One region of the Agrococcus sp. Marseille-Q4369 genome, then DNA from elsewhere that is predicted to be linked to it. Evidence: predicted binding sites of a transcription regulator. Region 1 holds the regulator's gene; each other region holds the start of a gene.
What was found. Region 1 encodes LexA, which represses DNA repair genes until DNA is damaged. Its sites were predicted from a motif close to TCGAACANNTGTTCGA; they were not measured.
Positions count from the first base shown of each region.

Region 1 (9,396 bases):
CCCACGACCATCGTCATGTTGCGGCCGTCGAGCGTCGGCGACGACTCGACGACGCCGTACTCGCGGATGTCCTCGGCGAAGCGCTGCAGCAGCTTGGCACCCATCTCCGGGCGCGACTGCTCGCGACCGCGGAAGAGGATCATGGCCTTGACCTTGTCGCCGCCCTCGAGGAACCCCTGCGCGCGCTTGCGCTTCGTCTCGTAGTCGTGCTCGTCGATCTTGAGGCGGAAGCGGACCTCCTTGAGGACCGTGTTCGCCTGGTTGCGACGCGCATCCTTCGCCTTCTGCGCCTGCTCGTACTTGAACTTGCCGTAGTCCATGATCTTGACCACGGGCGGCCGCGCGGCGGGAGCGACCTCGACGAGGTCGAGCTCTGCCTCGCGGGCAAGGCGAAGGGCATCCTCGACCCTCACGACGCCGACCTGCTCGCCGGCGGGGCCGACCAGACGGACTTCTGGGACGCGGATGCGCTCGTTGATGCGGGGATCGCTGATCGCGGGCTCCTTCTCGTTGCTGCTGTGTGCTGGTGCACGGCGAACGAGGAGCCGAATACGCGCGATGTGCCGCGTGGCTCAGCACGAGCCGCTGCGCATCGAGTGACGCGCGCCGCCGTGCCGCTGACCCGTTAGCCTGGAACGACTGCGGGTGGGATTGCTCCTCTTTCACCTCCGGGCGAAAGCCCGAAACCTGCAGAACTCTACCAGAGACCAGCCTTCAGGAGAAGAGCGCGATGACTGACGCGATCGAGCACGACCACGACCACGACGCTCTCGCCGAGGCGCGCGACATCGCCGACGTCCCGGCGGTGGAGCTCATCAACACCGTCGCCATCCACCTGCTGAGCGCTGCGGCGGTCAAGGTCGGCCTCGCCGACGACCCCGAGCAGCAGATCGACCTCGACGAGGCGCGGAAGCTCATCAACGCGCTCGCGGGCCTCGTCACTGCGGCCGCTGCCGAGGTCGGGAGCGTCCACGCCGCGCCGCTGCGCGACGGCCTGCGCTCGGTGCAGCTCGCGTTCCGCGAGGCGAGCGCGATCCCCGACGCGCCGGGCAAGGGCCCGGGCGAGAAGTACACCGGCTCGGTCGTCTAGCGATCGGCCGCCTCAGCGCCGCTCGGCGCGCGTGACCGCCGCGAGCGGCGGTGCCGAGAGCGGCAGCGGCGAGGCTCCGCCGTCCCAGCGGTGCACGCGCAGCGCGAGGCTCTCGACGCGCGCTCGCAGCACCTCGGCCTCGCCGAGCGCGCTCGCGGCGCGGCCGACCTGCTCGGCGGCATCAGCTGAGCCGTCGACGAGCGCGTGCACCTCGAGGTCGGCGCCCGCGAGCCGGCAGCGCGGATCGCCGGTGGCGAGCACGACCGCCTGCACCGCCGATTGCTCGAACAGCGCGTCGAGCACGGCCTCGTGCACGGCCGCATCCTCCGCGCCCCACGCCCACGGGGCATCCGCCAGCATCGCCTCGAGCATCGTGCGCCCGAGCACGAACTCGCTCTCGGAGCCCGGGTCGAGCACGATCCGGCCCGGTCCGTCGAGCGCGGCCGCTGCCGCCCGCTGCACGCTCGAGGGCACGGGCCGCGCGGCCGCGTTCCAGGCCTGCATCGCCTGCACGTGCGAGAACATCGGCAGGATGGGCGCCCCGTCGGGGCCCTGCACCGTCACGATCGAGAGCTCCTGCGTCTTGTCGATCGTGCGGCCCCGCTCGTCGAGGCCTGTCTCCCCCGCCGCCGCGAGCAGCGGCACGAGCACGCGCTCGCCACGGAGCGCCTCGACGACCGCCGCTCGGTCCGCGCTGCCGTCGGCGAGCGCGCGCACCGCCTCGAGGTAGCCGGCCGGAGCCGACCCGTCGTCGTCCGCGTAGGTCGAGTCGTGGTGGTGGAACGAGCGCCCCGCCCAGGGTCGGCCGGCCGAGTCGACGTCGCGGCCGGGCGTCGGGCCCGGCATCGCCTACTGGCCCGCGACGTCGAGCGCCGCGGCGAGCGTGAACGCGCCGGCGTAGAGCGCCTTGCCGACGATCGCGCCCTCGACGCCGTGCGGCACGAGCTCGCGGAGCGCGGCGATGTCGTCGAGGCTCGCGACACCGCCGGAGGCGACGATGGGCTTCTCGGTGCGCTCGCCGACCTGCCGCAGCAGCTCGAGGTTCGGGCCCTTGAGGGTGCCGTCCTTCGTCACGTCGGTGACGACGTAGCGGCTGCAGCCGGCGGCCTCGAGCCGGTCGAGCACGTGCCACAGGTCGCCGCCGTCCTCGGTCCAGCCGCGCGCGGCGAGCGTCGTGCCGCGCACGTCGAGCCCGACGGCGATCTGGTCGCCGTACTCGGCGATGACGGATGCGGTCCACTCGGGGTTCTCGAGCGCGGCGGTGCCGAGGTTGATGCGCTTGACGCCGGTCGCGAGGGCCGCCTCGAGCGAGGCCTCGTCGCGGATGCCGCCCGAGAGCTCGACGTTGACGCGGCCCTTCGACGCCTTGATGACCTTGCGGATCACGGCGCGGTTGTCGCCGCGCCCGAAGGCGGCGTCGAGGTCGACGAGGTGCAGCCACTCCGCGCCCTGCCGGATCCAGTCCTCCGCGGCGTCGACTGGGCTCCCGAACGAGGTCTCGGTGCCCGCCTTGCCCTGCGTGAGCCGCACCGCCTTGCCGCCTGCGACGTCGATCGCGGGCAGCAGCTGCAGCTTGGGCGACTGGTTGAAGTCGGTCATGGGATGCGTTGCCTTCCGGACGGTGGCCGCGGCGCGGTGGAGCGCGCGGCCGGGTTGGATCAGAGCCCGCGGACCCAGTTCTCGAGCAGGCGCACGCCCGCTTCGCCCGACTTCTCGGGGTGGAACTGCGTCGCCGAGAGCGGGCCGTTCTCGACGGCGGCGATGAACCGCTCGCCGTGCTCGGCCCACGTGACGGCTGGCTGGCGCATGCGCGGGTGCGGGTCGATGCCCCACTCGGTGACGCCGTAGGAGTGGACGAAGTAGAAGCGCTCGTCGGCGAGGCCCGCGAAGAGCTGCGAGTGCTCGGGCGCCTCGACCTGTGCCCAGCCCATGTGGGGCAGCACGTCGGCCTGCAGGCGCCGCACGGTGCCGGGCCACTCGTCGAGGCCGCGCGTGTCGCCGCCGCCCTCCTCGCCGGTTGAGAAGAGGACCTGCATGCCGACGCAGATGCCGAGCACGGGCCGGCTGCCGGCGAGCCGGCGGCCGATGAGCTCGCCGCCGTGGATCGCCTGGATGCCCTCCATGCACGCGGCCATCGAGCCGACGCCGGGCACGACGAGACCGTCGGCCTCCATGATCGCGGTGCGGTCGGCCGTCAGGCGCACGTCGGCACCGGCCGCCTCGAGCGCCTTCGCGGCCGAGTGGACGTTGCCGAGCCCGTAGTCGAGCAGCGCGACGCGCTTGCGCTGGGCGGTCACAGTGCGCCCTTCGTCGACGGCACGCCGGTCACGCGGGGGTCGGGCTCGACCGCGACGCGCATCGCGCGCGCGAAGGCCTTGAACTCCGCCTCGGCGATGTGGTGCGGGTCGCGGCCCGCGAGCACCTCGATGTGCGCCGTGAGGCGGGCGTTGAGCGCGATGGCCTCGAAGGCGTGGCGCACGAGCGAGCCGGTGAAGTGTCCGCCGATGCGGTGCAGCTCGAAGCCCGCGGGCTCGCCGGAGTGCACGAGGAACGGGCGGCCGGAGAGGTCGACGACGGCGCGCGCGAGCGCCTCGTCGAGCGGCACGGTCGCGTCGCCGTAGCGGCGCACGCCGCGCTTGTCGCCGAGTGCCTCGCCGAGCGCGAGGCCGAGCGCGATCGCGGTGTCCTCCACCGTGTGGTGCGCGTCGATCTCGGTGTCGCCGCTCGCCTCGACCGTCAGGTCGATGAGCGAGTGCTTCGAGAACGCCGTCAGCATGTGGTCGAAGAAGGGCACCGTCGTCGAGATCGAGGAGGTGCCGGAGCCGTCGAGATCGACGGTGAGGCGGATGCTCGACTCGCTCGTCGTGCGCTCGATGGTTGCGGTGCGGGCCATCCTTCGATCCTAGTCCGCGCGCAGTTCGGCCATCGCGGCCAGCACGGCGCTCGTCTCGCCCCTCGTGCCCGCGGTGATGCGCAGCGTGCCCGGCAGACCGACGTCGCGCACGAGAATGCCGCGCTCCAGCAGGGCGCGGAAGGTCGCCTGCGGGTCGTCGACGCCCCCGACGAGCACGAAGTTCGCGTCCGACGGGTAGGGGCGGTAGCCGAGCCGGGAGAGCTCCTCGACCATGCGGTCGCGCTCGGCGCGCAGGTCGTCGACGCGCGAGAGCATGACGTCGCTGTGGCGCAGAGCCGCGACGGCCGCCGCCTGGGTGATGGCCGAGAGGTGGTAGGGCAGCCGCACGAGCCGGAGCGCGTCGATGACGGCCGGGTGGGCGGCGAGGTAGCCGACCCGCATGCCGGCGAACGCGAAGGCCTTGCTCATGGTGCGCGAGACGAGCAGCCGCGGGTGCCGCTCGAGCAGCGTGAGGGCCGTGCGGTCGCGGTCGCGAGCGAACTCGGCGTACGCCTCGTCGACGAGCACGATGCCGCGCGCCGCATCACAGGCCGCCTCGATCGTCTCGAGGTCGATGCCCGTGCCGGTCGGGTTGTTCGGCGAGCAGAGGAACACGACGTCGGGGTCGTGCTCGGCGATCGCCGCGCGGACGGCGCCGGCGTCGACGGTGAACTCCTCGTCCCTCGGCACCGGGACCCACCGCATCCCCACGCCCTGCGCGAGCAGCGGGTACATCGAGTAGGTGGGGGTGAACGACAGCAGCGTGCGACCGGGACCGCCGAAGGCCTGGAGCACGTGCTGGAGCACCTCGTTGGAGCCGTTGCCTGCCCAGATCTGCTCGGGCGTCACGCCGTGGCCCAAGTAGCGCGCGAACGAGCGGCGCAGCTCGTCGAACTCGCGGTCGGGGTAGCGGTTGGCGTCGGGCAGGGCGCGCGCGACCTCCTGCACGACGTCGAGCGCGACCTCCTCGGGCACCCGATAGGCGTTCTCGTTGACGTTGAGCCGCACGGGGACCTCGAGCTGCGGTGCGCCGTAGGGCGTCAGCCCGCGGAGGTCGTCGCGGATCGGGAGGTCGTCGAGGCTCGTCACCGATCCAGCCTAGGACTTCGGCGGATGCCGTCGGCCGCGCGCGACCCGGTCGCGGCGCGTGCTGCTCAGTCGGCGTACTGCGCGGGGATGGCGAGCCGCTCGCCCGGCTGGATGGCGCCGGCGATGCCGTTGAGCAGCTCGATCTCGGCGATGACGTCGCGCGGGTCGGCCTCGGGGGCGACGGCCTCGGCGATCTGCCAGAGCGACTGGCCCGGCACGACCGTGATGTGCTCGAACTCGGCGGTCGAGGCCGAGGAGGAGGCGACGGCACCGGCGACCGCGTCGCCGATGAGGCCCGCGCCGGCGAGCGCGCCCAGGGCGAGCACGGGCGCGGCGACGAGCAATGCGAGGGCGCGGCGGCCGCGAGCGGTCATGCGCAGGCGGAGCGTCGGTGCGGCGCCGGCGGTGGCGGTGATGGCGATGGCGGTCATGAGTGCCTCCTCTCGATCCAGTCCGAGGACTGGGATCCGCAGCCGGTGCTCGGCCGGGAGCACCGGCTGCGAATCTCTGTTTCGAATCTACTTTCGAACTGCCGCACGCGTCAACCCCGTCGTGGGAACTTTCTCCACGACTCGCTCGAACGTGCGTTTGATCCGGGCGCCCTCTCGGATACGCTTTCGAACCACCAGGAGTCCATCAGGCACCACTGACACGCGGGGATCGGGGCAACGGATGACGAGGCAGCTCACCGAGAAGCAGCAGGCGATCCTGCAGGTGATCCAGCGCGCCGTGAAGCAGCGCGGGTACCCGCCGAGCTACCGCGAGATCGGTGACGCCGTCGGCCTCTCGTCGCTCTCGAGCGTCACGCACCAGCTCGGGCAGCTCGAGCTCGCCGGCTGCATCCGCCGCGACCCGGCTCGTCCGCGCACGATCGAGGTGCTCGTCGACGACGAGATCGACGAGTCGGTCGGCTCGATCCAGCAGGCGGCGTTCGTGCCGCTCGTCGGCCGCATCGCCGCGGGCATCCCGATCACGGCCGAGGAGCAGGTCGACGACGTGTTCCCGCTGCCGAAGCAGCTCGTCGGCTCCGGCGATCTCTTCATGCTGCAGGTCGTCGGCGACTCGATGGTCGACGCCGCGATCTGCGACGGCGACTGGGTCGTCGTGCGTCAGCAGCGCGATGCCGTCAACGGCGACATCGTCGCGGCGATGCTCGACGGCGAGGCGACGGTCAAGGTGTTCAAGCAGCGCGACGGCCACACGTGGCTGCTGCCGCGCAACTCGGCATTCGAACCCATCCTCGGCGACGAGGCCGAGGTGCTCGGCCGCGTCGTCGCGGTCCTCAGGGCGGTCTGACCCTAGGCGACCACGAACTCCTCGAGCTGCCCCGCGGCAGCCGCGGTGACCATCGCCTCGACGCGCGTGCCGTCGGCCTCGTAGTCCTCGCGAAGCACCTCGAAGCGGTCGTGCAGCATCGCGATGATGTCGCCGCGATCGAAGGGCACGAGCAGCGAGACCGCGACCTCAGGCCGCGGCAGCAGCTCGGCGAGCCGCTCGAGGATCTCGTCGACGCCTTCGCCCGTGCGAGCAGACGCGAAGATCGCGTCGGGCTGCAGGCCGCGCAGCACGAGCCGATCGTCGTGGCTCACGAGATCCGCCTTGTTGAACACGACGATCTCGGGGATGGATCGGGCACCGGTCTCCCCCAGCACGTCGCGCACGGTCGCGATCTGCGACGCGGGGTCGGGGTGGCTCGCGTCGACGACGTGCACGATGACGTCCGACTCCGCGACCTCCTCGAGCGTCGAGCGGAACGCCTCGACGAGCTGGTGCGGCAGGTCGCGCACGAAGCCGACGGTGTCGGCGATCGTGAACTCGCGGCCGTCGGGCGTCTGCGTCCGCCGCACGGTCGAGTCGAGGGTCGCGAAGAGCGCGTTCTCGACGAGCACGCCCGCGCCCGTGATGCGGTTGAGCAGGCTCGACTTCCCGGCGTTCGTGTAGCCGGCGATCGCGACGCCCGGCACCTCGTTGCGGTCGCGGTTCGCCCGCTTCGCCTGGCGCACGGGGCCGAACCCCTTGATCTGCTTGCGGAGCCGTGCCATGCGCGAGTGGATGCGCCGGCGGTCGAGCTCGATCTTCGTCTCACCGGGGCCGCGCGAGCCCATGCCCGCGCCCTGCCCGCCGACCTGGCCACCGGCCTGGCGCGACATCGACTCGCCCCAGCCGCGCAGGCGCGGCAGCAGGTACTCGAGCTGCGCGAGCTCGACCTGCGCCTTGCCCTCTCGGCTCGTCGCGTGCTGGCTGAAGATGTCGAGGATGACCGCGGTGCGATCGATGACCTTGACCTTCACCCGGTCCTCGAGCGCGCGCCGCTGGCTCGGCGAGAGCTCGCTGTCGGCCACGACCGTGTCGGCGCCGAGCTCCTTCACCATCGCCGCGAGCTCCTCGGCCTTGCCGCGGCCCACGTAGATCGCCGGGTCGGGGTTCGGTCGCCGCTGGAGGACCCCGTCGAGCACGCGCGCGCCAGCGGTCTCGGCGAGCGCGGCGAGCTCGCGGAGCGAGTTCTCGGCGTCGTCGGCTGCGCCGCTGTAGACGCCCACGAGCACGACGTTCTCGAGCCGCAGCTGGCGGTACTCGACCTCGGTGACGTCCTCCAGCTCGGTGCGGAGGCCGTCGACACGGCGGAGCGCGGCGCGCTCCTCGCGGTCGAGCTGGTCGCCGTCGACGTCGCTGTGCGCGTCGTCGTCCTGCAGCGCCTGCGCGCGCTCGGCGAGCAGCTCGCGCTCGCCGGGCTCGGCCCACGCGAGGATGCGCTCCATCGCGCGCCCGCCGTCGGTGCCGTCCTGGGCTTCTGCCATGCGTTGCTTCCTTCTGTACTGTCGGATCCGTGTCGGACCACTACTTCTCGCCCGATCCTGCCGCGCCCGAGTCGGTCCGGACGCTCCGAGTGCCGATCGCGGGTCGAGAGCGGGAGATGGTGACCGCCGCCGGCGTCTTCTCCGGCGACCGCCTCGACGTCGGCACTGCGGTGCTGCTCGACGCCGTGCCCGCGCCGCCCGCGACGGGCGAGCTGCTCGACCTCGGCTGCGGGTGGGGGCCGATCGCCGCGACGCTCGCGCTCCGCTCCCCCGATGCCCGTGTCTGGGCCGTCGACGTCAACGCCCGAGCGCTCTCGCTCGTCGAGCGGAATGCCGAGCTGCTCAGTCTATCGAACATCGTGCCATCGATGCCAGAGCGCGTTCCTGCCGATGTGCGCTTCGACGCGATCTGGTCGAACCCGCCGATCCGCATCGGCAAGCAGCAGCTGCACGAGCTGCTCGAGGCGTGGATCCCGCGGCTCGCGCCGGGCGCGACGGCGTGGCTCGTCGTGCAGAAGCACCTCGGCGCCGACTCGCTGCTGCGCTGGCTGCAGGAGCGCTTCGCCGGCTTCAACGTCGAGCGCGCCGACTCCAGGAAGACGTACCGCATCATCGCCGTCACGGCGCCGGACTGAGCGCCTCCCCGCGGAAGACGATCTCCGCGGGCCCCGTGAGCCATGCGTGGCCGCGGGCGTCGACGTCGACCTCGAGCCGCCCGCCCGGCACGTCGACGATCCAGCGGTCGGCGGCCCCGCCCGACCAGTGCCGGGTCGCGAGGGCCGCGGCGACGGCGCCCGTGCCGCACGAGAGGGTCTCCCCCACGCCCCGCTCGTGCACGCGCATCCGGATCGAGCCGATGCCGTCGGCGATGACGCCGGGGACGACGAACTCGACGTTCGCGCCGTCCTCGGCGACGGGGTCGAGCGAGGGAGGCCGGTGCAGGTCGAGCGCGTCGAGCTCGGCCGCGTCGGCGAGGGCGACGACGACGTGCGGGTTGCCGGTCGAGACGTCGAGGCCGGGCCTGGCGACGTCGAGGCCGTCTGCGGCCACGAGCCGCGTGCCGCCGAGCTCGAACGGGCCGAGGTCGACCGCGAGCAGGCTGCCGTGCCGCACGACTCGCTTCACGCCGGCGCGCGTCGCCACGTCGATCGAGCCGCCGTCCGGCAGCTCGGCGAGCCCCTGCTCGAGCAGGAACCGCACGAACACGCGCACGCCGTTGCCGCACATCTCGCTCGCGCTGCCGTCGGCGTTCCAGTAGTCCATCGCCCACGTGCCCGCGGGCGCGGCGTCGAGTACCGCGTCGCCGGTGCGGCCCGCCGGCACAGCGCGGATGACCCCGTCGCCCCCGATGCCGAAGCGCCGGTCGGCGAGCGCGCGCACCTCGCCCGGCAGCAGCGGGCGCTCGCCTGCCGGGTCGGCGACGAGCACGAAGTCGTTGCCCGTGCCGTGGCCCTTCGCGAATCCGGTGGCGTGCGTCGTCATCCCCCCAGGCTAGCGACCGCGCGCTGTGCGAGCTCGACCGCGTC
Region 1 covers NZ_CP070501.1:857,355-866,750, forward strand. Annotated here, with positions in the region: gene infC (translation initiation factor IF-3) at 1-560, opposite strand, end outside; gene JSQ78_RS04365 (DUF1844 domain-containing protein) at 731-1,090, shown strand; gene JSQ78_RS04370 (SseB family protein) at 1,103-1,936, opposite strand; gene priA (bifunctional 1-(5-phosphoribosyl)-5-((5-phosphoribosylamino)methylideneamino)imidazole-4-carboxamide isomerase/phosphoribosylanthranilate isomerase PriA) at 1,940-2,689, opposite strand; gene hisH (imidazole glycerol phosphate synthase subunit HisH) at 2,749-3,387, opposite strand; gene hisB (imidazoleglycerol-phosphate dehydratase HisB) at 3,384-3,983, opposite strand; gene JSQ78_RS04390 (histidinol-phosphate transaminase) at 3,993-5,072, opposite strand; gene JSQ78_RS04395 (hypothetical protein) at 5,138-5,503, opposite strand; gene lexA (transcriptional repressor LexA) at 5,745-6,368, shown strand; gene hflX (GTPase HflX) at 6,371-7,870, opposite strand; gene JSQ78_RS04410 (class I SAM-dependent methyltransferase) at 7,900-8,505, shown strand; gene dapF (diaminopimelate epimerase) at 8,489-9,352, opposite strand; gene miaA (tRNA (adenosine(37)-N6)-dimethylallyltransferase MiaA) at 9,349-9,396, opposite strand, start outside.

Region 2 (9,396 bases), 450 kb from region 1:
CTGCCACCGCATCCGGTCGACGATGTCGCCCGCGCGCAGGAACCCCGGCTGCCGCCAGAGCCGCTCGCTCACGCGGCCCTCCTCGCCGCGCATGACGATGCGGATCTCGCTGCACACGAGCCGCTGCTCGGCGAGCTGCCGCACGAAGCGCTCGACCGGCTCGCGCACCGCGAGCGCGAGCTCGTGCACGCCCTCGATGCCCGGCTCGAACGCGAGCCGCAGCACTCGCTCCTCGCCGAGGCCGCTGTCGTCGACGCGCCGGTCGTCGAGCCCGCGCGCCCTCGCGAGCGCCACGAGCCCGGCCTCGCCGAAGCGGTCGCGCACGCTCGCGTCGGGCAGCTGCGCGAAGCCGCCGAGGGTGTGCACGCCGAGCCGGTGCAGCATGCTCGGCAGCTCGTCGTCGCCGAGCACGCCGACGGGCAGGCGGCTGAGGAACTCGCGGCTGCGGCCCGCCGGCACGATCGTCTCAGCGCCCGCGCCCGCGGCGAGCTCCGCCGAGAAGCGGTCGTCGGCGACGCCGAAGCTCGCCGTGAGCCCGAGTGGGGCGAGCGCGCCTCGCACCGCCTCGATCGCGCGCGACTCGGAGCCGTAGAACCGGCTCGCCCCGCGCATCCGGAACGCGAGCGCCCCGTCGCCGATCGGCTGCGCCGTCGGCACGACCGCGAGCACCGCGCGCACGACGCGCTCGAAGGCGAGCGCCTCCCCGACCGGGTCGGCGGGCGCGAGCGCGAGCATCGGCGATGCGCCCTGCGCGTCGCGCACCCGCATCCCCACCCGCACGCCATCGGCGCGGGCCTCTGCGTCGCACGCGACGACGCGCAGCGCGTGCACGATCGCGCCGGGCGATCCCTGCTCGCCGCCCGCGGGCAGCGCGCCGGTCTGGCGCGCGACGACGACCGACCAGTCGGGCACCTTGAGCACGCCGACGCGGCCGCCGCGCACCCGCGCTCCGGTCTCGCTCTCCGTCTCGATCGTCACACCTCATCATCGAACACACGTTCGATCAGCGTCAAGCGGATGCGGTGTGTCGCGGCCGCGATCGGGTGCGGGCATGCAGAGGTGCGGGACGCGGCTCGCGCGCCCCGCACCCCCGCTCCATTCAGCTCACCCCGGTCGAGCGGCGGCGCAGCAGCAGGAGCGCACCCGCTGCGAGCAGGGCGAGCGCCGGGAGCAGCATCTCGCCAGCGCTGCCACCCGTGCGGGGCAGCATCGCCGTCGGCTCGTCGGCGGCCACGGCCGTCACCGCGCGATCCGTCTTGGCGTCGCCCGCCGGCTCGTCACCGGGGACGTCGCCCTTGTCGATCGGAGCGGGCTCGCCGGGCATGCCGGGCTCACCGGGCTGACCAGGCTCGCCGGGCTGTCCAGGCTCGCCAGGCTGACCCGGGGCGACCGGCGCTCCGTCGACGCAGCCCGGCGAGACGACGCCGAGCAGCGAGAGGGCGACGCACACGTCGGCGTCGATGAGCGGCGGCTGCTCAGGACGGTCCGAGCCCTCGCCGGCACCCGGCGCCACCGCCGGCGCGCAGGAGCCCGAGCTCGAGCCCAGCAGACCGAGGCCCAGGCAGACATCCGCGTCGATCAGCGACGGTGAACCAGGCTGCTCGCCCTCGTCACCGTCACCCGCACCCGGCGTCACCACCGGCGGTGCGAGCTCAGGCAGCGGGGAGGCGCAACGGCGCCTCCTCCTCGAGCTCGACCGCCGGCCGACCCGCGATCGGGATGCGCGCCCTCCGCGGTGCGCCGCCCGCAGCCGCCTCGACGAGCAGGCTCCCCGCGGCGATCCGCCCGTCGCCGTCGGCGAGGCCCTGCCACTCGGCGCGCACGCTCCGCACGACGGTCGCAGCGTTCGGCCACTCGCCGACGACGAGCAGCGTCGAGGAGGCCTGCCGCAGCCGCGCCGCGAGGCGCGCGGCCTCGGTGGGCGTCACGCGCGCGGGAGAGGCGGCGAGCACGACCGGCATCGCCTCGGCGAGGCTCGCGACCGCGTCGAGCCACGCGCGGCCCGGCTGCGGCACGAGCGCGATGCGGTCGATCGGCACACCGAGGTCGCGGGCCGCCTCGATGCCGAGGTCGGGCATGCCGACGATCGCGCCCCACGCGCCGGCAGGCAGGGCCGCGCCCAGGCACGCGAGCGCGAGGCTGCGCGACTGGATGCTGTGGGCGGCGCCGGGGCGGAGGCTGCGGACGACCTCGTCGAGCCCGGCGGGCGCCGACTCGTCGACCGTCGGCGCGGTCGCGGGCACGGCCTGCTGCATGCCGCGCAGCCGCTCGCGGAGCGCCTCGATCGTCGCGGTGCGCTCCTCGCCCGAGCGGCGCTCGAGCCTCGTGGTCGCCATCCTCATCCCCCCATTCTCGAAGGTGTGTTCGAACCGGTCAACCGCCTGCGGCGTGTCGGCGGCCGTGCTCCATGCGAAGATCGATCCCGATCCGCTGAGCCCTGCGACCGCGACGAGGAGGCCGGATGGCGACCGACGCTCCCCACCCCGACGACGCATCCGAGACCCTCGCACCGGCCGCCGACACCGACCGCTCGACCGGCACCCACGTGCTGTGCGTCACGACGAACCCCGCGATCGACATCACCTACACGATCGACGACCTGCGGCCCGGCTCGAGCCACCGCGTGCCGACCGGGCTCGCGCGCGCGGGAGGGAAGGGCGTCAACGTCGCGCGCGTGCTGCACCAGCAGCACGGTCGCGCGATCGTCGTCGCCCCGGTCGGCGGCCCCGTGCAGTCGCTGTTCGTGCACGACCTCGACCGCTCCGGGATCCCGCACCGGCTCGTCGAGGTGTCGGCACCCACGCGGCGCACGACCGCGATCGTCACCCCCGCCGGCACCACGAACCTCAACGAGACCGGCGAGCCGATCGACCACGACGACTGGGCGCGCGTGCTCGAGATCGTGCGCGCCGAGGCGCCCGCCGCGCGCGTCGTCGTCTCGTCGGGCTCGCTCCCGCCGCTGACGCCCGACCGCTTCTGCGCATCCGTCGTCGACATCGCGCTCGCCGCCGGCCGCCCCGTGATCGTCGACGTCGGCGGCGAGCAGCTGCGGCACGCGATGGCCTCGGGCGCGACGGCCGTCAAGCCCAACCGGCACGAGCTCTTCGACGCCATGGGCGGCACCGACCCGCTCGACGCCGCCCGCCGGCTCGCGGCGCTCGGCACCGGCACCGTCTTCGCGTCGCTCGACATCGAGGGGATGCTCGCGGTGCTCCCCGACGGTCGCGCGTGGCACGCCGTGCTCGACCACGTGCTCGACGGCAACCCGACCGGCGCGGGCGACGCCGCCGTCGCGGCGCTCGCACAGAGCCTCGGTGAGGGCGCGTCGCTCGAGGAGCAGCTCGCCCGCGCGACCGCGTGGTCGGCGGCCGCGGTGCTCCACGCCCAGGCCGGCTCGATCGCCGACCCCGCCGAGCTCGTCGAGCGCATCCGCATCACGCCCATCGGCTGAGCGTCCAGCCGACTCCGAGCGTTCACCCAACGCCCATTCGGCCCCCGGCATCGCGCTGGTACGGTGTGCCCATGACGACACTGCGCCTCGAAGAGCTCAACGCCGCCAACATCGTCGCTGCCAACGGCATGACGCTCAAGCGCGGCCAGGAGGCCTTCCTCGCCGCCAACGCGCGCCTCGAGGAGTTCGTCAACACCCAGAGCGCGTGGCAGCGCGTCGTCTTCGACGGCGACGAGCCCGTCGCGTTCGTGATGGCGAACTTCGACCCCGAGGTCGACCGCGAGGAGTACCGCTCGAGCATCCTGCGCATGTACGTCGCGGGCGACGCGCAGCGGCGCGGCGTCGGCAGCTACACCGTCGAGCAGGTCGCCGAGGAGGCCAAGCGGCTCGGCTTCGAGCACCTCTTCGCGGTGTGGGAGGAGGGCGACCTCGGCCCCGGCAAGTTCTTCCAGGCCGTCGGCTTCGAGATCATCGGCGAGAACGAGTACGGCGAGGCCATCGGCCGCAAGACGCTCTAGCCGGCGCTAGCGCCGCGCATGCGTCGCCTGGCCGCCATCGTCGCCACCGCGGCCGTGCTCGCGGTCGCGGGCTGCGCGTCCGCCCCGCCCGAGCGCCGCGACGCGGGCGTCGCGCTGTTCCAGTGGACGTGGGACGCGATCGCCGCCGAGTGCCCCGCGCTCGGCGAGGCCGGCGTCGCGTGGGTGCTGACCTCGCCGCCGCAGGAGCACGTCGACGGCGCGACAGCCGGGCTGCCCGGCGCGGATGGCACCGCCGGCCCTGCCGGCGCGGATGGCACCGCCGGCCCTGCCGGCGCGGATGGCACCGAGTGGTGGTGGAGCTACCAGCCCGTCTCGTACGAGGTCGAGTCGCGGCTCGGCACGCGCGACGAGTTCGCCGCCATGACCGCCGCGTGCGGCGAGGCGGGCGTCGACGTCTACGCGGATGCGGTGATCAACCACATGGCGGGCGTCGAGTCGGGCTCGGGCTGGGCGGGCACCGCCTTCGAGCACTACGAGTACCCGGGCCTCTACGGCCGCGCCGACTTCCACGACTGCAACCGCACGCTCGACGACGACATCGACGCCTACCGGGAGCCCTTCGTCATCCAGCACTGCGAGCTCGAGAACCTCGCCGACCTCGCGACCGAGTCGGTGCACGTGCGCGCCACGATCGTCGCCTACCTCGACGACCTGCTCTCGCTCGGCGTGACGGGCTTCCGCATCGACGCGGCCAAGCACATCGACCCCAGAGACGCCGCCGCGATCGTCGCCGCGCTGCCCGAGGGCACGCCCGTCATCAGCGAGGTCATCCGCGGCGCGGGCGAGCCGGTGACGCCCGAGCAGTACACGGGCTTCTCGACCGTGTGGGAGTTCGGCTGGGCCGAGCGCGTCGGCGCCTTCGTGCGCGGCGGACAGGCGCGGGCCGTCGCCGACCTCTCCCCCGCCGGCTACGGCCTGCTCGAGGAGGGCCAGCGCACCTTCGTCGCCAACCACGACACCGAGCGCAACAGCCAGACGCTCTCCTACCGCGACGGCGGCGCGTTCGCCGCGGCGACCGCGGTCATGCTCGCGAGCGACTACGGTCCGCCGACGCTCTACTCCGGCTACGCCTTTACCGACCGCGACGCGGGTCCCGAGCTCGAGGCCGACGGCTCGGTGGCGGATGCGTCGTGCACGGCGGATGCACGGCCAGACCCCGAGGGCGGCTGGCAGGACGGCGAGTGGGTGTGCCAGCACCGGTGGCCCGGCACGCTCGAGCTCGTCTCCTGGCGCACGCGCGTCGTCGACGCGCCCGTGACCGAGCAGTCGTCGATCGGCTCGGTCTTCGTGTCGCTCCGCGGCGAGACGGCCGCGTTCGCGGTGCAGCTCGACGACGAGCCGACCTCGGTCGAGGTGCCCATCGACCTGCCTGACGGGACGTACTGCGACGTCGTCGTGCCCGACTGCGCATCCGTCGTCGAGGTCGCCGGCGGCGTCGCCGCGCTCGAGCTCGGCCCGTGGCAAGCGGTCGCGCTCGACCGCTCCACCCGCCCCTGACCGCCGAACTTCCCCGAACCGCGGCTTTCCCCGGCGGGATCCCGCGGTTCGGGGAAGTTCGACGGAGGCGTCGGGACTAGACGAGCGACTCCCGCCACGCGCGGTGCAGCGACGCGAACTTGCCGCCCTGCTCGATGAGCTCGGCCGGCGAGCCGTCCTCGATGATCCGGCCGTGCTCCATCACGAGCACCCGGTCGGCGATCGCGACGGTCGAGAGCCGGTGCGCGATGATGATCGCCGTGCGGTCGGCGAGCAGGGTCGTGAGGCCCTCCTGCACGAGCCGCTCCGACGGGATGTCGAGCGACGCCGTCGCCTCGTCGAGGATGAGCACGCGCGGGTCGGCGAGGAACGCGCGCGCGAACGACAGCAGCTGCCGCTGCCCCGCGCTCACGCGACCGCCGCGCTTGTTGACGTCGGTCGCGTAGCCGTCGGGCAGCGCCTCGATGAAGCCGTGCGCGCCGACCGCGCGCGCGGCCGCCTCGATCTCCTCGTCGCTCGCACCGGGCTTGCCGAGCGCGATGTTGTCGGCGACGGTGCCCGAGAAGAGGTATGCCTCCTGCGTCACCATCACGACCGCGCGGCGCAGGTCGTCGTTCGCGAGCTCCCGCAGGTCGACGCCGTCGAGCTTCACCGATCCGTCGGTCGGGTCGTAGAAGCGCGAGACGAGCTTCGCGAGCGTCGACTTGCCCGCGCCGGTCGTGCCGACGAGCGCGATCGTCTGACCGGAGGGGATGTGCAGGTCGAAGTCGGGCAGCACGACCTTGCCGTTGCCGTACGCGAAGCGCACCGCGTCGAAGTCGATCTGGCCGCGCGAGGCCGGCAGCGCCTTCGGCTGCACCGGCTCCTTCACCGTCGGCTCCTCCTCGAGCACGCCCGAGATCTTCTCGAGCGCGGCCGAGGCCGACTGGTAGCCGTTGAAGAACATGCCGATGCCCTGGATGGGCTGGAAGAAGTTGCGCGCGTAGAGGGCGACGCCGAGCAGGGCGCCGATCTGCATCGAGCCCTCGACGACCCGGAGGCCGCCGACGAGCACGAGCGTCGCGATCGTGACTGCGCCGATCATCATGATGCCCGGCTCGTAGATGCCGAAGATGTTGATCGTGCGGTAGTTCGCGTCGCGGTAGTCGTCGACGCGCTCGTCGAACTCGCGCTGGTTCGCGCCCTCCTTGCGGAACGCCTTCACGGCGCGGATGCCCGTCATGGTCTCGACGAAGTGCACGATCATGCGCGCGCTCGTCGTGCGGGTCTCGCGGAAGAGCACCGTCGAGCGCACCTGGAACCAGCGCGTGAGGATGATCGCCGGGATGAGCGCGATGCCGATGATCGCGCCCGAGAGCGGGTCGAGCAGCGTCATGGCGCCGGCGGTGAAGCCCATGATGAGCACGCCGCGCACGAGCTCGTTGAGGCCCTGGTCGAGCAGGTCGCGGATCGACTCGAGGTCGCTCGTCTGCCGGGCGATGATGCGGCCCGACGTGTAGGACTCGTGGAACTCGAGGCTCAAGCGCTGCGCGTGCGCGAACAGGCGGCGGCGCAGCTCGTAGAGCACCGTCTGGCTGATGCGCGCGATGCCGACCGTGTAGAGGTACATGAGCACGCCGGCGGCGATCGCCGCGGCGATGTAGACGAGCGTCGCGACCCACAGCGGCATCCAGTCGCCCTGCCGCATGATCGCGGGCAGGCCGACGTCGATCCCGTAGGCGATGAGCAGCGGCCCCGCGATGTTCGCGGCGGCCGCGATCACGACGAACAGCAGCGTCACGACGACGCGGCCGACGTGCGGCTTCAGCAGCGAGCCGAGCAGGCGCCGCGAGCGCGCGCGGATGGCCTTCGACTCGGCCTTGGTGTAGTCGGTGCGGTCCTCGCCCTGCACGCCCTGCACGGTCATCGGGAGACCCCCTGGGAAGACTCGGCATCGAGCGCGTCGATGTCGATGACGTCCATCGCGCCGGTGACGGCGGCGATCGACTGGCGGTCGCGCTCGGCCTCCTCGAGGCTCGAGATCACGTAGCGGTAGTGCTCGCTGCGGGCGAGCAGCTCGGAGTGGGTGCCGACGTCGACGATCCGGCCGTCGCGCATGAGCGCGACGCGGTCGGCGAGCTGCACCGTGCTGGGGCGGTGGGCGACGATGAGCGCGGTCGTGCGCTCGAGCACGTGCCGCAGCGCATCCTCGACCTGCGCCTCGGTCTCGACGTCGAGCGCCGAGAGCGGGTCGTCGAGCACGAGCACCGCCGGGTCGGCCGCGACGGCGCGCGCGAGCGCGAGCCGCTGCCGCTGGCCGCCGGAGAGGGAGAGGCCCTCCTCGCCGATCTCGGTGTCGAGGCCCTTCGGCAGGTTGCGCGCGAAGTCGGCCTGCGCGATCGAGAGGGCGCGGTCGAGGGCTTCCTCCGACGCATCCGGGGCGCCCATGAGCACGTTGTCGCGCACGGACGCCGAGAAGAGCGTCGCGTCCTCGAACGCCATCGCGACGTGGGTGCGCAGCTCTTCGAGGGTGAGCTCGCGCACGTCGACGCCGTCGAGCAGCACTCGGCCGCCCGTGACGTCGTAGAGGCGGGTCGGCAGCGCCGTGAGCGTCGTCTTGCCCGAGCCCGTGATGCCGATGAGCGCCATCGTCTCGCCCGGCTCGATCACGAGGTCGGCGCCATCGACGAGGTCGCGCTCGTGCGGCTGCGCGTCCTGGTAGCGGAAGTGCACGCCCTCGAACACGAGCCGGCCCTTCGGCTCGCGGATGGTCTTCGGCTCGGCCGGGTCGACGATCGTGTTCTCGCTGTCGAGGATCTCGTGGAAGCGGCGGGATGCGTTCGACGCGTCGATGAGGAACGCGAACAGGAAGCCGATCGACTCGATGGGCCAGTTGAGCACCATCGCGACGGCGAAGAACGCGAAGAGCGTGCCGACCGTGATCTGGCCGCTCGCCGCGAGCCAGACGCCGAGGAAGAGGCAGACGGCGTACGAGACGTACGGCACGATCGTCAGCCACATCCACAGGCTGCCGTCCATGCGGGCCTTGTCGATCTCGGTCTCTCGCAGCCGCTTCGCCTGGTCGGTGAAGCCCTCGAGCGCGTGGCGGCCACGGCCGAACGCCTTGAGCACGCGGATGCCGTGGATCGACTGCTCGACGGTCGTCGCAAGGTCGCCCGCCTGGTCCTGCGCGGAGCGCGAGATCGAGAAGTAGCGGCGCTCGAAGCGCAGCGCGACGAGCACGATGGGCGCTGAGAGCGTGACGAAGACGCCGGCGAGCAGCGGGCTCCAGTAGAAGAGCACGCCGATGCCGACCACGAGCGTGATCGAGTTGACGACGAGCAGCGGCGCGCCGAAGGCGGTGAAGCGGCGGATCATGCCGAGGTCCTGCACCGCGCGGCTGAGCAGCTGGCCCGACTGCCAGCGGTCGTGGAACGCGACCGGCAGCGCCTGCAGCTTCGCGTAGAGCGTGCGGCGCATCGACGCCTCGACCTTGGTCGAGGGCAGCGTCACGAGCAGCCGGCGCATGTAGACGAAGAACGCCTCACCGAGGCCGAGCGCGAGGATCGCGATGCCCACCGGCCACACGGCGGCCGCGTCGCCGGCGGCGAGCGGGCCGTCGACGAGCGCGCGCATCGCGATGGGCGTCGCGAGGCTCAGCAGCGCTGAGAGCAGCGCGGCGAACGTGCCCCACAGCAAGCGGGGCAGCACGGGCCGGAGGAACGGCACGAGCCGCGAGAGCGCTCGCAGGTGGCCGACGGGCTTGGTCTCGGTCTGGTCCGGAGACGTCGAGGACATGAGGGGATCCTTCGCGGTCGCAGGCTGGGTGGGCCTGCGATGGTGTGACGCGACGATGGTCGCAGTGGTCGTGCGGCGTCAGCGGAGCGTGACGCGGGGCGAGCGGGCTCGCGGCGGGCGGGGGCCCTTCGGCCGTCCTAGGCGGCGGGGCCC
Region 2 covers NZ_CP070501.1:1,306,119-1,315,514, forward strand. Annotated here, with positions in the region: gene JSQ78_RS06550 (DNA polymerase Y family protein) at 1-978, opposite strand, end outside; gene JSQ78_RS06555 (LPXTG cell wall anchor domain-containing protein) at 1,100-1,513, opposite strand; gene imuA' (DnaE2-dependent mutagenesis accessory factor ImuA') at 1,653-2,342, opposite strand; gene JSQ78_RS06565 (1-phosphofructokinase family hexose kinase) at 2,462-3,451, shown strand; gene JSQ78_RS06570 (GNAT family N-acetyltransferase) at 3,523-3,969, shown strand; gene JSQ78_RS06575 (alpha-amylase family glycosyl hydrolase) at 3,988-5,487, shown strand; gene JSQ78_RS06580 (ABC transporter ATP-binding protein) at 5,564-7,372, opposite strand; gene JSQ78_RS06585 (ABC transporter ATP-binding protein) at 7,369-9,243, opposite strand.
Region 2: the regulator LexA is predicted to act here: its motif matches at 2,353-2,368, upstream of imuA' (DnaE2-dependent mutagenesis accessory factor ImuA').

Region 3 (9,396 bases), 920 kb from region 1:
GGGAGTGGGAGGCGGCCGGGCGGCTGGCGCTCGTCGGGATCGGCGTCGAGCCGGGGCTTTCGAACGTGCTCGCGCGCTACGCCGCCGACGAGCTCTTCGACCACATCGACGAGCTCGGCACGCGCGACGGCGCGAACCTCGCCGTGCACGACGAGCACGGGAAGGAGATCTTCGCGCCCTCGTTCTCGATCTGGACGACGATCGAGGAGTGCCTCAACCCGCCGGTCATCTGGGAGCGCTCGCGGCAGGACGTCGACGGCGGCTGGTACACCACCGAGCCGTTCAGCGAGCCGGAGGTGTTCGACTTCCCCGAGGGCATCGGGCCGGTCGAGTGCGTCAACGTCGAGCACGAGGAGGTGCTCATGATGCCGCGCTGGCTCGAGGCCGACCGCGTCACCTTCAAGTACGGGCTCGGCGAGGAGTTCATCGGCGTGCTGCGCACGCTCAACACGCTCGGGCTCGACCGCACCGACAAGGTGAAGGTCGGCGGCGTCGAGGTGAGCCCGCGCGACGTCGTCGCCGCGGTGCTGCCCGACCCGGCGACGATCGGCCCGGTCATGACGGGCAAGACGTGCGCGGGCGTGTGGGTGCGCGGCACGGGCAAGGACGGGCAGCCGCGCTCGACGTACCTCTACCACGTGGTCGACAACGAGTGGTCGATGGCCGAGTACGGCCACCAGTGCGTCGTCTGGCAGACGGCGATCAACCCGGTCATCGCGCTCGAGCTGCTCGCGCGCGGCGAGTGGTCGGGCGCCGGCGTGCTCGGCCCCGAGACGATGCAGCCTGCGCCGTTCCTCGACCTGCTCGGCGAGTACGGCTCGCCGTGGGGCCAGATGGAGGTCGCGGCGAAGGCGTGACGCCTAGCCGCCGAGCGGCAGGCGCGCGACCGTCTCGTGCAGCGGCCGCCTGCCGTGGCCGAGCAGCTGCGAGTCGACGAGCTCCACCTCGTCGACCCTCCAGCGGCGCGAGCGGTAGGTGTCGAGCACGCGGAGCCAGCGCAGGGCGCTGCGGTCGCGCGGCGGGCGCGCGAGCGTCACGTGCGGCGTGAAGCGCTTGCCGTCGGGCGGCGCGCCCGCGGCGTTCGCGCCGTCGCGCACGCGGCGGGCGAGCCGCTCGAGCGCGTCGCCGCCCTCGCCGACGCCGAGCCACAGCACCGCGGGGCGGTCGGGGTGCGGGAAGGCACCGGCCCCCGCGAGCGAGCACTCGAACGGGTCGACGCCGCGAGCGGCGCTCGCGAGCCGCTCCTCGAGGGGCTCGAGGATGCGCTCGGGCACGTCGGCGAGGAACGCGAGCGTGAGATGCATGCGGTCCGGCCGCGTCCAGCGCAGCCCTTCGCGCACGTCGAGGAACTCGGCGAGATCCTCCCGCACGTCCTCGGGCGGCACGACCGCCGCGAACATCCGCCGACCCATCCGCCCACCGTAGGGCGCTCGGCAGAGCATCGCGTGTGCGCCGATCGGCCCCTTCAGCGGGGAGCGAGCTGCTCGCGCATCACCACGCGCGGGAACCCGCTCGAGACGGCGCCTGCGAGCACCGCGTGCGAGATGCCGCGCCCGCGGTGCCCCGGCCGCACGCGGATGCACAAGATCGACCAGACCGGCTGCTCGTCGACGTGCGGGATCTTCCGCGAGCGCTCGAACGGCAGCTGCGCGCGCGGCGCGACGGCGGCCCAGCCGACGACCTCGTCGCCGTCGTAGCCGAGCACGCCCGGCGCGATGGGCTCTCGCGTGAGCCGCTCGACGTACGCGCCGCGCTCGACGCCGTGCAGCGACGTGTTCGTCTTCGCGTCGATGCGGTGGCTGAGGCACCAGCAGACGGATGCGTCGGGCCGCTTCGGGCCGATGATGGCGGCGAGATCGTCGAAGCGGTCGTGCGTCGCGGGGTGCACGATGATCCCGCTCGTCTCCGCCCTGGCCGCGCGCGCGGCGCTCACGACCGGTGCTCCGGCGGCGCGAGCTCGTCGAGGCTCGCGAGCCGCTCCGCAGCGCGCTCCGCGCGCTCGGCCTCGGTCAGCTCCCACCACGCCGTGCCGCGCTCGCCGAGGCCCTCCTTCGCGAGCTGCACGCGATCGCGCGCGCGCCGCTCGCTCGCGTCATCCGGCCCGCTCCGCACCGCGGAGCGGGCGCGCCCGAGGTGCGAGCGCAGCCGCGTCGCGACCTCGGCGTCGAGCGACGGATCCTCAGCCCGCCACCGCCGCCCGTCGACGACGATCCAGCGGCCGTCGTCGGTGCGCTCCGGCGCCGTCACCGCCGACCGCGCCGCGAGCTCGAGCGATGCTCGATCGGGATGTGGCGAGGCTTCGTCGGCACCGGATCGAGCCCGACGCGCACGGTGAGCACGCCGTCCTCGTAGACGGCGGTGATGTCGTCGTCGTTCGCCCCCTGCGGCAGGCGCACCGCGCGGGCGAGCGCGCCATAGCGGAACTCCGAGCGCTGCTTTTCGCGCTTGTCGGGATGCCGCTCGGCGTGGATCGTCAGCGTGCCGTGCGCGACGCTCACGTCGATGTCGCGCTCGGGGTCGAGCCCCGGCAGCTCGGCATGCACGATGAACTCGTCGTCGTGCACGAGCTCCTCGACGCGGATGCCCGGGAGGGGCCCGCGGCCATCCCACCCGCCCAGCAGGGCGAACGCATCCACCCACTCCGTGAACGGCGGGAACACCGGGTACTTGCGCGCGGCTTCCGTGCTCATGGCTGCTCCCTCCGTCGCGTCGGTCGCGTGCCTCGTGTCTACTCCGCTTCTGTCGCGGTCTCAATGGGGGCGGATGCGGCGGGTCACGCCACGGTGGCGCCTCGAGGTGCGCGCGTGGTTCGATCGAGCCATGAGCGACAGCGAATCCCGAGTGGTGAGTGCGAGCCGCGTGATCGCTGCCCCCGCCGACGTCATCTTCGAGGAGATCGCCGACCCGTCGCGGCAGCCCGCGTGGGACGGCAACGACAACCTCGGGTCGGCCGCCGAGGGGCAGCGGGTGCGCGCCGTGGGCGAGGTGTTCTCGATGACGCTCGGCAGCGGCGCGGTGCGCGAGAACCACGTGGTCGAGTTCGAGGAGGGCCGCCGCATCGCGTGGAAGCCCGCCGAGGAGGGCAAGCCGCCGATCGGGCAGCTGTGGCGATGGGAGCTCGAGCCTGCCGACGGCGGCACGCGCGTCACCCACACCTACGACTGGACGCAGCTGCACGACGAGTCGCGCCTCGACCGCGCGCGGCGCACGCGCGAGGAGCAGCTGCTCGCCTCGATCGATCGCCTGCAGGCGCTGCTCGAGGGTTGACCTCCGGGCGACCCCGCCCGCTGCCCTTCGATGCGGTGTGCGCCCAGCGCGGCGCTTGCCGAGTTCTCCACAGCCCCCTCGATCCTCGAACAGAGGTTCGAGCCGCTCGGTAGAATCGGGGGACAGCGACGGCGTCGGTGCTGTCGTGTTGGAGGGTCGTGATGGACGGGCAGCAGCGGCAGGGCAGGTCGCCCGAGGCTGCTGGTCTGCGCGAGCGGCTGGCCGCGGTGCAGGCGGATGTCGAGGAGATCCTGGCCGCGTTCGATGGTCTGGGCGATGTCGAGCGGTGGGATGCGTTCGCTGCCGTCGGGGAGCTGGCCCGGCTGGCCGATGGGGCGCTGGTGCGGATGGCGGGGGTGGTGGAGCGGTCGGTGCCGGCGATGGATGCGCCGAACCAGGCGCGCACGTTCGGGTACCACTCGACGAGGACCGCGCTGCGGCACGAGGCGGGAGTCTCGGCCTCGCGGGCGAAGGCGATCCTGCAGCTCGCCCGCGTCTCGACCCCGCGGGTGGGTCCGACCGGACTGCCGCTCGAGCCGCTCTACCCGCACGTCGCGGGCGCGCTGGAGGACGGGTCGATCGCGATCGACCAGGGCCGGGTGATCGTGGAGGTGCTGGAGTCCGCTGGCGGCCGCGCCGACCCCGACGCGCGGCTGGCCGCGGAGGAGGATCTCGTGGGTGCGGCGGTGGGGGAGCAGCGTCCGGGCGAGCGCGGCTACGACGACGCGGTCCCGACCCCGCCGGAGCTGCTGGCGGTCACGGCGCGGCAGTGGCTCTCGGCGCTCGACCCGGACGGGGCGGAGCCGCGGGAGGAGGCGCAGGTCGCCGAGCGGGAGTTCACGCTCGCGCAGTGCGCGGACGGGGTCTTCCGCGGCCGGGTGGCGTTCCCGCCGGTGGAGGGGGCGGAGGTGATGGCGGTGCTGGCCGCCTACGACTCGCCGCGCACCGGGGACGGGTTCGAGAACCCCGACGCGCCGGCCGATGATGAGCGAACCGACGCGCAGCGGCACGCGGACGTGCTGGTGGGCCTGTTCCGCGCCCACGCCCGCTCCGGCGAGCCGCCCCGGCCCGGCGGCGACGCGCCGACGCTGCTGGTCGCGATCACCCAGGCGGAGCTCGACAAGCACGCCGAGGGGCGGCCGGCGACGTGCGACATCGTCGAGACCGGCGAGACCGTCCCGGCAGGCCTCGCGGCCCGGATCGTGTGCGACGGGTTCGTGCAGGCCGCGCTCGTCGACGGCGACGGCCACGTCCTCAAGCTCGGCCGCCGCAAGCGGCTGTTCTCCCTCTGGCAGCGGATCGCGATCATGCTCCGCGACCGCCACTGCCAAGGCCCCGACTGCCGCATCCCCGCCACCTGGGGCGACGTGCACCACGTCATGCGCTGGGCCGACGGCGGCCCGACCGACACCGACAACGGCATCCTGCTATGCCCCACGTGCCATCGCGAGGTCCACAGCGGCAGACTCCGCATCGACAAGATCGGCACGCGCTGGCGCGTCACCCGCATCCTCCTGCCACCCATCCGCAGACCCAGACGACCCAAGCGCGGCCCCATCTCGACGCGGCTCGGCGCAGCCGTCACGCGATTCAGCGGGTCATCCGAGCGGATCCGGGGCTCGACCTAGTAGGATGGTGGACGGCGACAGCGCCGGTCACCGCCGGAGCCGCGAAGCGGCCCCGCCCGTGCACCGCAGCCGCAGCCGCCGGCTCGATGAGTCACGCACCGATCTGTCGGTGCTCGTCGAAGCCCGTCAATCCGGGGCCCGCACCGCCGGCCCCGCCTCGAACGGAGGACACGTGGCAGACGCCGCAACCATCGATGCGACCGAGACGGACGCATCCCCAGACCTCGACGCGCTGGTCGTCGACGAGGCGGCCGCCGAGCGGCCCGCCACCCGAGAGCGCGACGCGCTCATCCCGCAGCTCGCCCGCGCCGTGCGGCAGGTCGAGGCGGGCGTCAAGCGCGGCTCCGCCTCGCGCTCGACGCGCGTGAAGCTGCAGGTCGTCGCGATGCTCGCGCGCGAGGAGCGCGCCCGCGTGCGCGCCGACAAGAACCTCACCGACGCGCAGCGCGCCGAGGACCTCAAGCGCCTCGACGGCATCGCCGTCATCCTCGCGAAGGCCGCGAGCCGCGAGCCCACGCTGCTGCCGCTGCTCGGCGACGGGGCCCCGATCACCGACGCCGTGCGCGAGCGCAAGCGCGAGATGCTGCAGGCGGCGGGCATCGAGGAGGCTCCCGAGCCGCAGTCGGCTCCCGAGCCCGAGAGCACCGAGCCGCAGGCGCCGCAAGTCGTGCCGCCGTCGGTGCGCCGCGTGGCGCTCGCCAACCCCTTCCTCGAGCCCGACCTCACGCACGTGCGGCGCAAGCCCGAGCGCGACCGCCTCGCGGGCTTCGACCTGCTCTCGCCGCTCTACCTCTCGTTCGAGGTCGCGGCCGACGGCCGACCGGCGTGCATGCCGCTGCCCGAGCCGAAGCGGCACATCGCACCGGGCGGCAAGGAGCTCATGCACCACCAGGCCGAGCTCGTGCAGGCCGCTCGCGACGGGCACCGCACGTTCCTGCTCGCCGACGAGCCGGGCCTCGGCAAGACGGCGCAAGCGCTGCTCGCGGCTCAGGCTGCCGACGCGTTCCCCCTCCTCGTCGTCGCGCCGAGCGTCGTGAAGATCAACTGGGCGCGCGAGACGGAGCGCTGGCTGCCCGGCCGCCGCGCCGCGGTGCTGCAGGGCGACGGCGACACGCTCGACGCGTTCGCCGACGTCGTCATCGTCAACTACGAGGTGCTCGACCGCCACATCGGCTGGCTCGAGACGTTCGGCTTCCGCGGCATGGTCGTGGACGAGGCGCACTTCATCAAGAACACGCGCTCGAAGCGATCGCGCCACGTGCTGCAGATCGCCGCGGCCCTGCGCGAGCGCATCGGCAACCCGCTGCTCATGGCGCTCACCGGCACCCCGCTCATCAACGACATCGAGGACTTCGGGGCCATCTGGCGCTTCCTCGGCTGGATCGACCACAAGGAGCCGAACGCCGAGCTCACCGACGACCTCGAGGAGATCGGGCTCACGCCGATGGACCGGGCGTTCTATCCGGCCGCCCGGCGCGCCGTGATCGACATGGGCATCGTGCGGCGACGCAAGATCGACGTCGCCTCCGACATCCCCGCCCGTCGCATCGCCGACATCCCCGTCGAGCTCGACGAGGCATCCGTGCGCTCCATCCGCACCGCCGAGCGCGAGCTCGTCGAGCGCATGCTGCGCCGCTACGACGCCGCGATGGAGCAGCGCTCCGTCGACGCGCGCGACGACAGCCGGGTCGACGACGAGCTCGTGCGGCGCATCGCCCGCAGCGAGGTCGAGTCGCAAGAGGGCGGCTCGGGCGAGAACGTCTTCGCGCTCGCGCGCCGCATCGGCCGCGCGAAGGCGCCGCTCGCCGCTGATTACGCGGCACAGCTCGCGCACTCGGTCGGCAAGGTCGTCTTCTTCGCGAAGCACATCGACGTGCTCGACACCGCCGAGCAGACGCTCGCGAAGGCCGGCATCAAGACCGTCTCGATCCGCGGCGACCAGTCGCCCACGCAGCGGCAGGCCGCGATCGACGCGTTCACGAACGACGAGTCGGTGCAGGTCATCGTCTGCTCGCTCATGGCTGCGGGCGTCGGCGTCAACCTGCAGGCCGCGGCCGACATGGTGCTCGCCGAGCTCTCGTGGACCGACGCCGAGCAGACGCAGGCGATCGACCGCATCCACCGCATCGGCCAGTCGATGCCGGTGACCGTGTGGCGCATCCTCGCGGCGCAGACGATCGACACGCGCATCGCCGAGCTGCTCGACACGAAGGCGGGCATGGTCGGTCGTGCGATCGACGGCGCCGTCGGCGACGAGCCGACGAGCACCGACCTGCGCCTCGAGGCGGTCGCGGGCATGCTGCACGACGCGGTCGCCGCGCGCATCGGGCGCTGACCGGAGGGTGGTCGACGCGATCTTCAGCGAGCCGCGCCTCGCGGCCGTCTACGACGCGCTCGACCCCGACCGCTCCGACCTCGAGGTCTACGAGCGGATCGTCGTCGACGAGCTCGGCGCCCGATCGGTGCTCGACATCGGCTGCGGCACCGGCACCTTCGCGCTCATGCTCGCCGCGAGGGGGCTCGCGGTGACGGGCGTCGACCCCGCGAGCGCGTCGATCGACGTCGCACGGGCGAAGCCGGGGGCGGATGCGGTGCGCTGGCTCGAAGGGACGCTCGACGCCGTCGAGGCGGATGCGTCGACGGGCTCGGGCTTCGACGTCGCGACGATGACGGCGAACGTCGCGCAGGTGTTCGTCGACGAGCGCGACTGGGCCTCGACCCTCGGCGCTGCGCGGCGGCTGCTGCGGCCGGGCGGGACGCTCGTGCTCGAGTCGCGCCTGCGGTTCCGCTCGCGGGAGGCGATCGAGTCGTCGCTCGAGACCGCTGGCTTCGAGTGCCCCGACGTGCGCGATGCGCCCGACCGCCCGGGCCGCGAGTGGGTCTTCCTCGCGCGCCGCGCCGACTGACACCGCCGCAGGGGCGACTCAGCGAGCGGGCTGGTCCTCGAGGCTCAGCTCGCGGGCGCGCTCGAGCGCCTGCAGGAAGACCTCCGGCGGCTGTGCACCCGAGAGCGCGAGGCGCATGTCGAAGACGAAGAACGGCACGCCGTTCACGCCGATCTCCCTCGCCTGCTGGATGTCGGCGCGCACCGCCGGCAGGTGGCGCTCGTCGGCGAGCGCCGCCCGGATCTCCTCCGCGTCGAGCCCCGCGGCGGTGCCGATCCCGACGAGCGCCTCGACGTCGCCGATGTCGATGCCGCGCTCGAAGTGGGCCGACAGCAGGCCGTCCTTCACCGCATCCGCCGTCTTCGCGTCCTTCGCCTTCGCCAGGTGCAGCAGCTGGTGCGCACGCAGGCTGTTGGCGACGACGAGCGCGTCGAAGTCGTACTGCAGGCCCTCGCCGGCGGCCTGCTCGGCGACGTGCCCGATCATCTGCCGCACCTGCTCGACCGGCATGCCCTTCACGCGCGAGAGGTACTCGACCTCGCCGCCGTCGTAGCGCTCGGGGAGCGTCGGGTCGAGCTGGTACGAGTGCGACGTGACCTCGACCTCGTCGCCGTGCTCCCAGGCGCCGAGCGCCCGCTCGAACCGCCGCTTGCCGATGAAGCACCACGGGCACGCCACGTCTGACCAGATGTCTACCTGCATGCTCGGGTCAACGCCCGTCCCGCCCGGCTATTCCGCGCGGACCTACGCGGGCAGCTCGTCGATGAGCGCGTCGGCCTCCGGGTCGTCCCAGTCGTCGAGGTCGTAGTCGTCGTCATCGTCGTCCGCGGCGGCGGTCGTCGCGACCGGGTCGTCCTCGACCGCGGCGTCATCGTCGCCGAGCCACGCGTCGGCGGCCGCCTCGAGGTCGTCATCCTCGTCGTCGTCGAGGTCGTCGTCGTCGCGCTCGTCGTCCTCCGCGAGCTCGTCGCGCAGCCACTGCGCGAGCTCGCCGTCGGCCTCCGCGTCGACCATCTCCTCGACGCTCTCCTCGTCGAGCGGCAGGATCGCCGCGACCCGGTCGCCGTCGCGCGCGACGATCGTGTCGGGCTCGCCGTCCTCACCGGGCACTCGCTCGACCGACTCGTGCCAGCCCGCGAGGATGTCCTCGACGTGCGCCGCGAGCCGTTCGCGGTCCTCGTGCCACTCGTTCATCGCGCCTCCTCCGGCTCGTCCTGCCGATGCGTGGGCCTCCCAGTCTGCACCCGGCGCAAGCGACGCGCCTGCAGGAAGTAGTCGATCCCCGCGACGAGGTGCAGCCCGACGCCGACGAGCATGAGCGTCATGCCGAGCGCCGTCACCGCCGGCAGCACGGTGTGCCCGAGCAGCACGACGACGATCGCGGTCAGCAGCACCGCCGTGCGCACCTTCCCGAGCCACGAGACGTGGATGCTGCCGTCGCGCGCGGCCTTGCCGGCGGAGACGACCGACAGCACGTCGACGACGAAGATGACGACGAGGATCCACCAGTCGACCGCGCCGCCGATCGCGAGCGCGAGCGTCACCCCGACGATGCCGATGCGGTCGGCGATCGGGTCCATGACCTCGCCGAGCCGCGACGTCTGGTCGAGCACGCG
Region 3 covers NZ_CP070501.1:2,670,575-2,679,970, forward strand. Annotated here, with positions in the region: gene JSQ78_RS13415 (saccharopine dehydrogenase family protein) at 1-857, shown strand, start outside; gene thpR (RNA 2',3'-cyclic phosphodiesterase) at 861-1,412, opposite strand; gene JSQ78_RS13425 (GNAT family N-acetyltransferase) at 1,466-1,933, opposite strand; gene JSQ78_RS13430 (biopolymer transporter Tol) at 1,930-2,247, opposite strand; gene JSQ78_RS13435 (Hsp20/alpha crystallin family protein) at 2,244-2,690, opposite strand; gene JSQ78_RS13440 (SRPBCC family protein) at 2,821-3,267, shown strand; gene JSQ78_RS13445 (HNH endonuclease signature motif containing protein) at 3,429-4,895, shown strand; gene JSQ78_RS13450 (DEAD/DEAH box helicase) at 5,185-7,230, shown strand; gene JSQ78_RS13455 (class I SAM-dependent DNA methyltransferase) at 7,238-7,801, shown strand; gene JSQ78_RS13460 (DsbA family oxidoreductase) at 7,820-8,458, opposite strand; gene JSQ78_RS13465 (hypothetical protein) at 8,525-8,974, opposite strand; gene JSQ78_RS13470 (CDP-alcohol phosphatidyltransferase family protein) at 8,971-9,396, opposite strand, start outside.
Region 3: the regulator LexA is predicted to act here: its motif matches at 3,353-3,368, upstream of JSQ78_RS13445 (HNH endonuclease signature motif containing protein).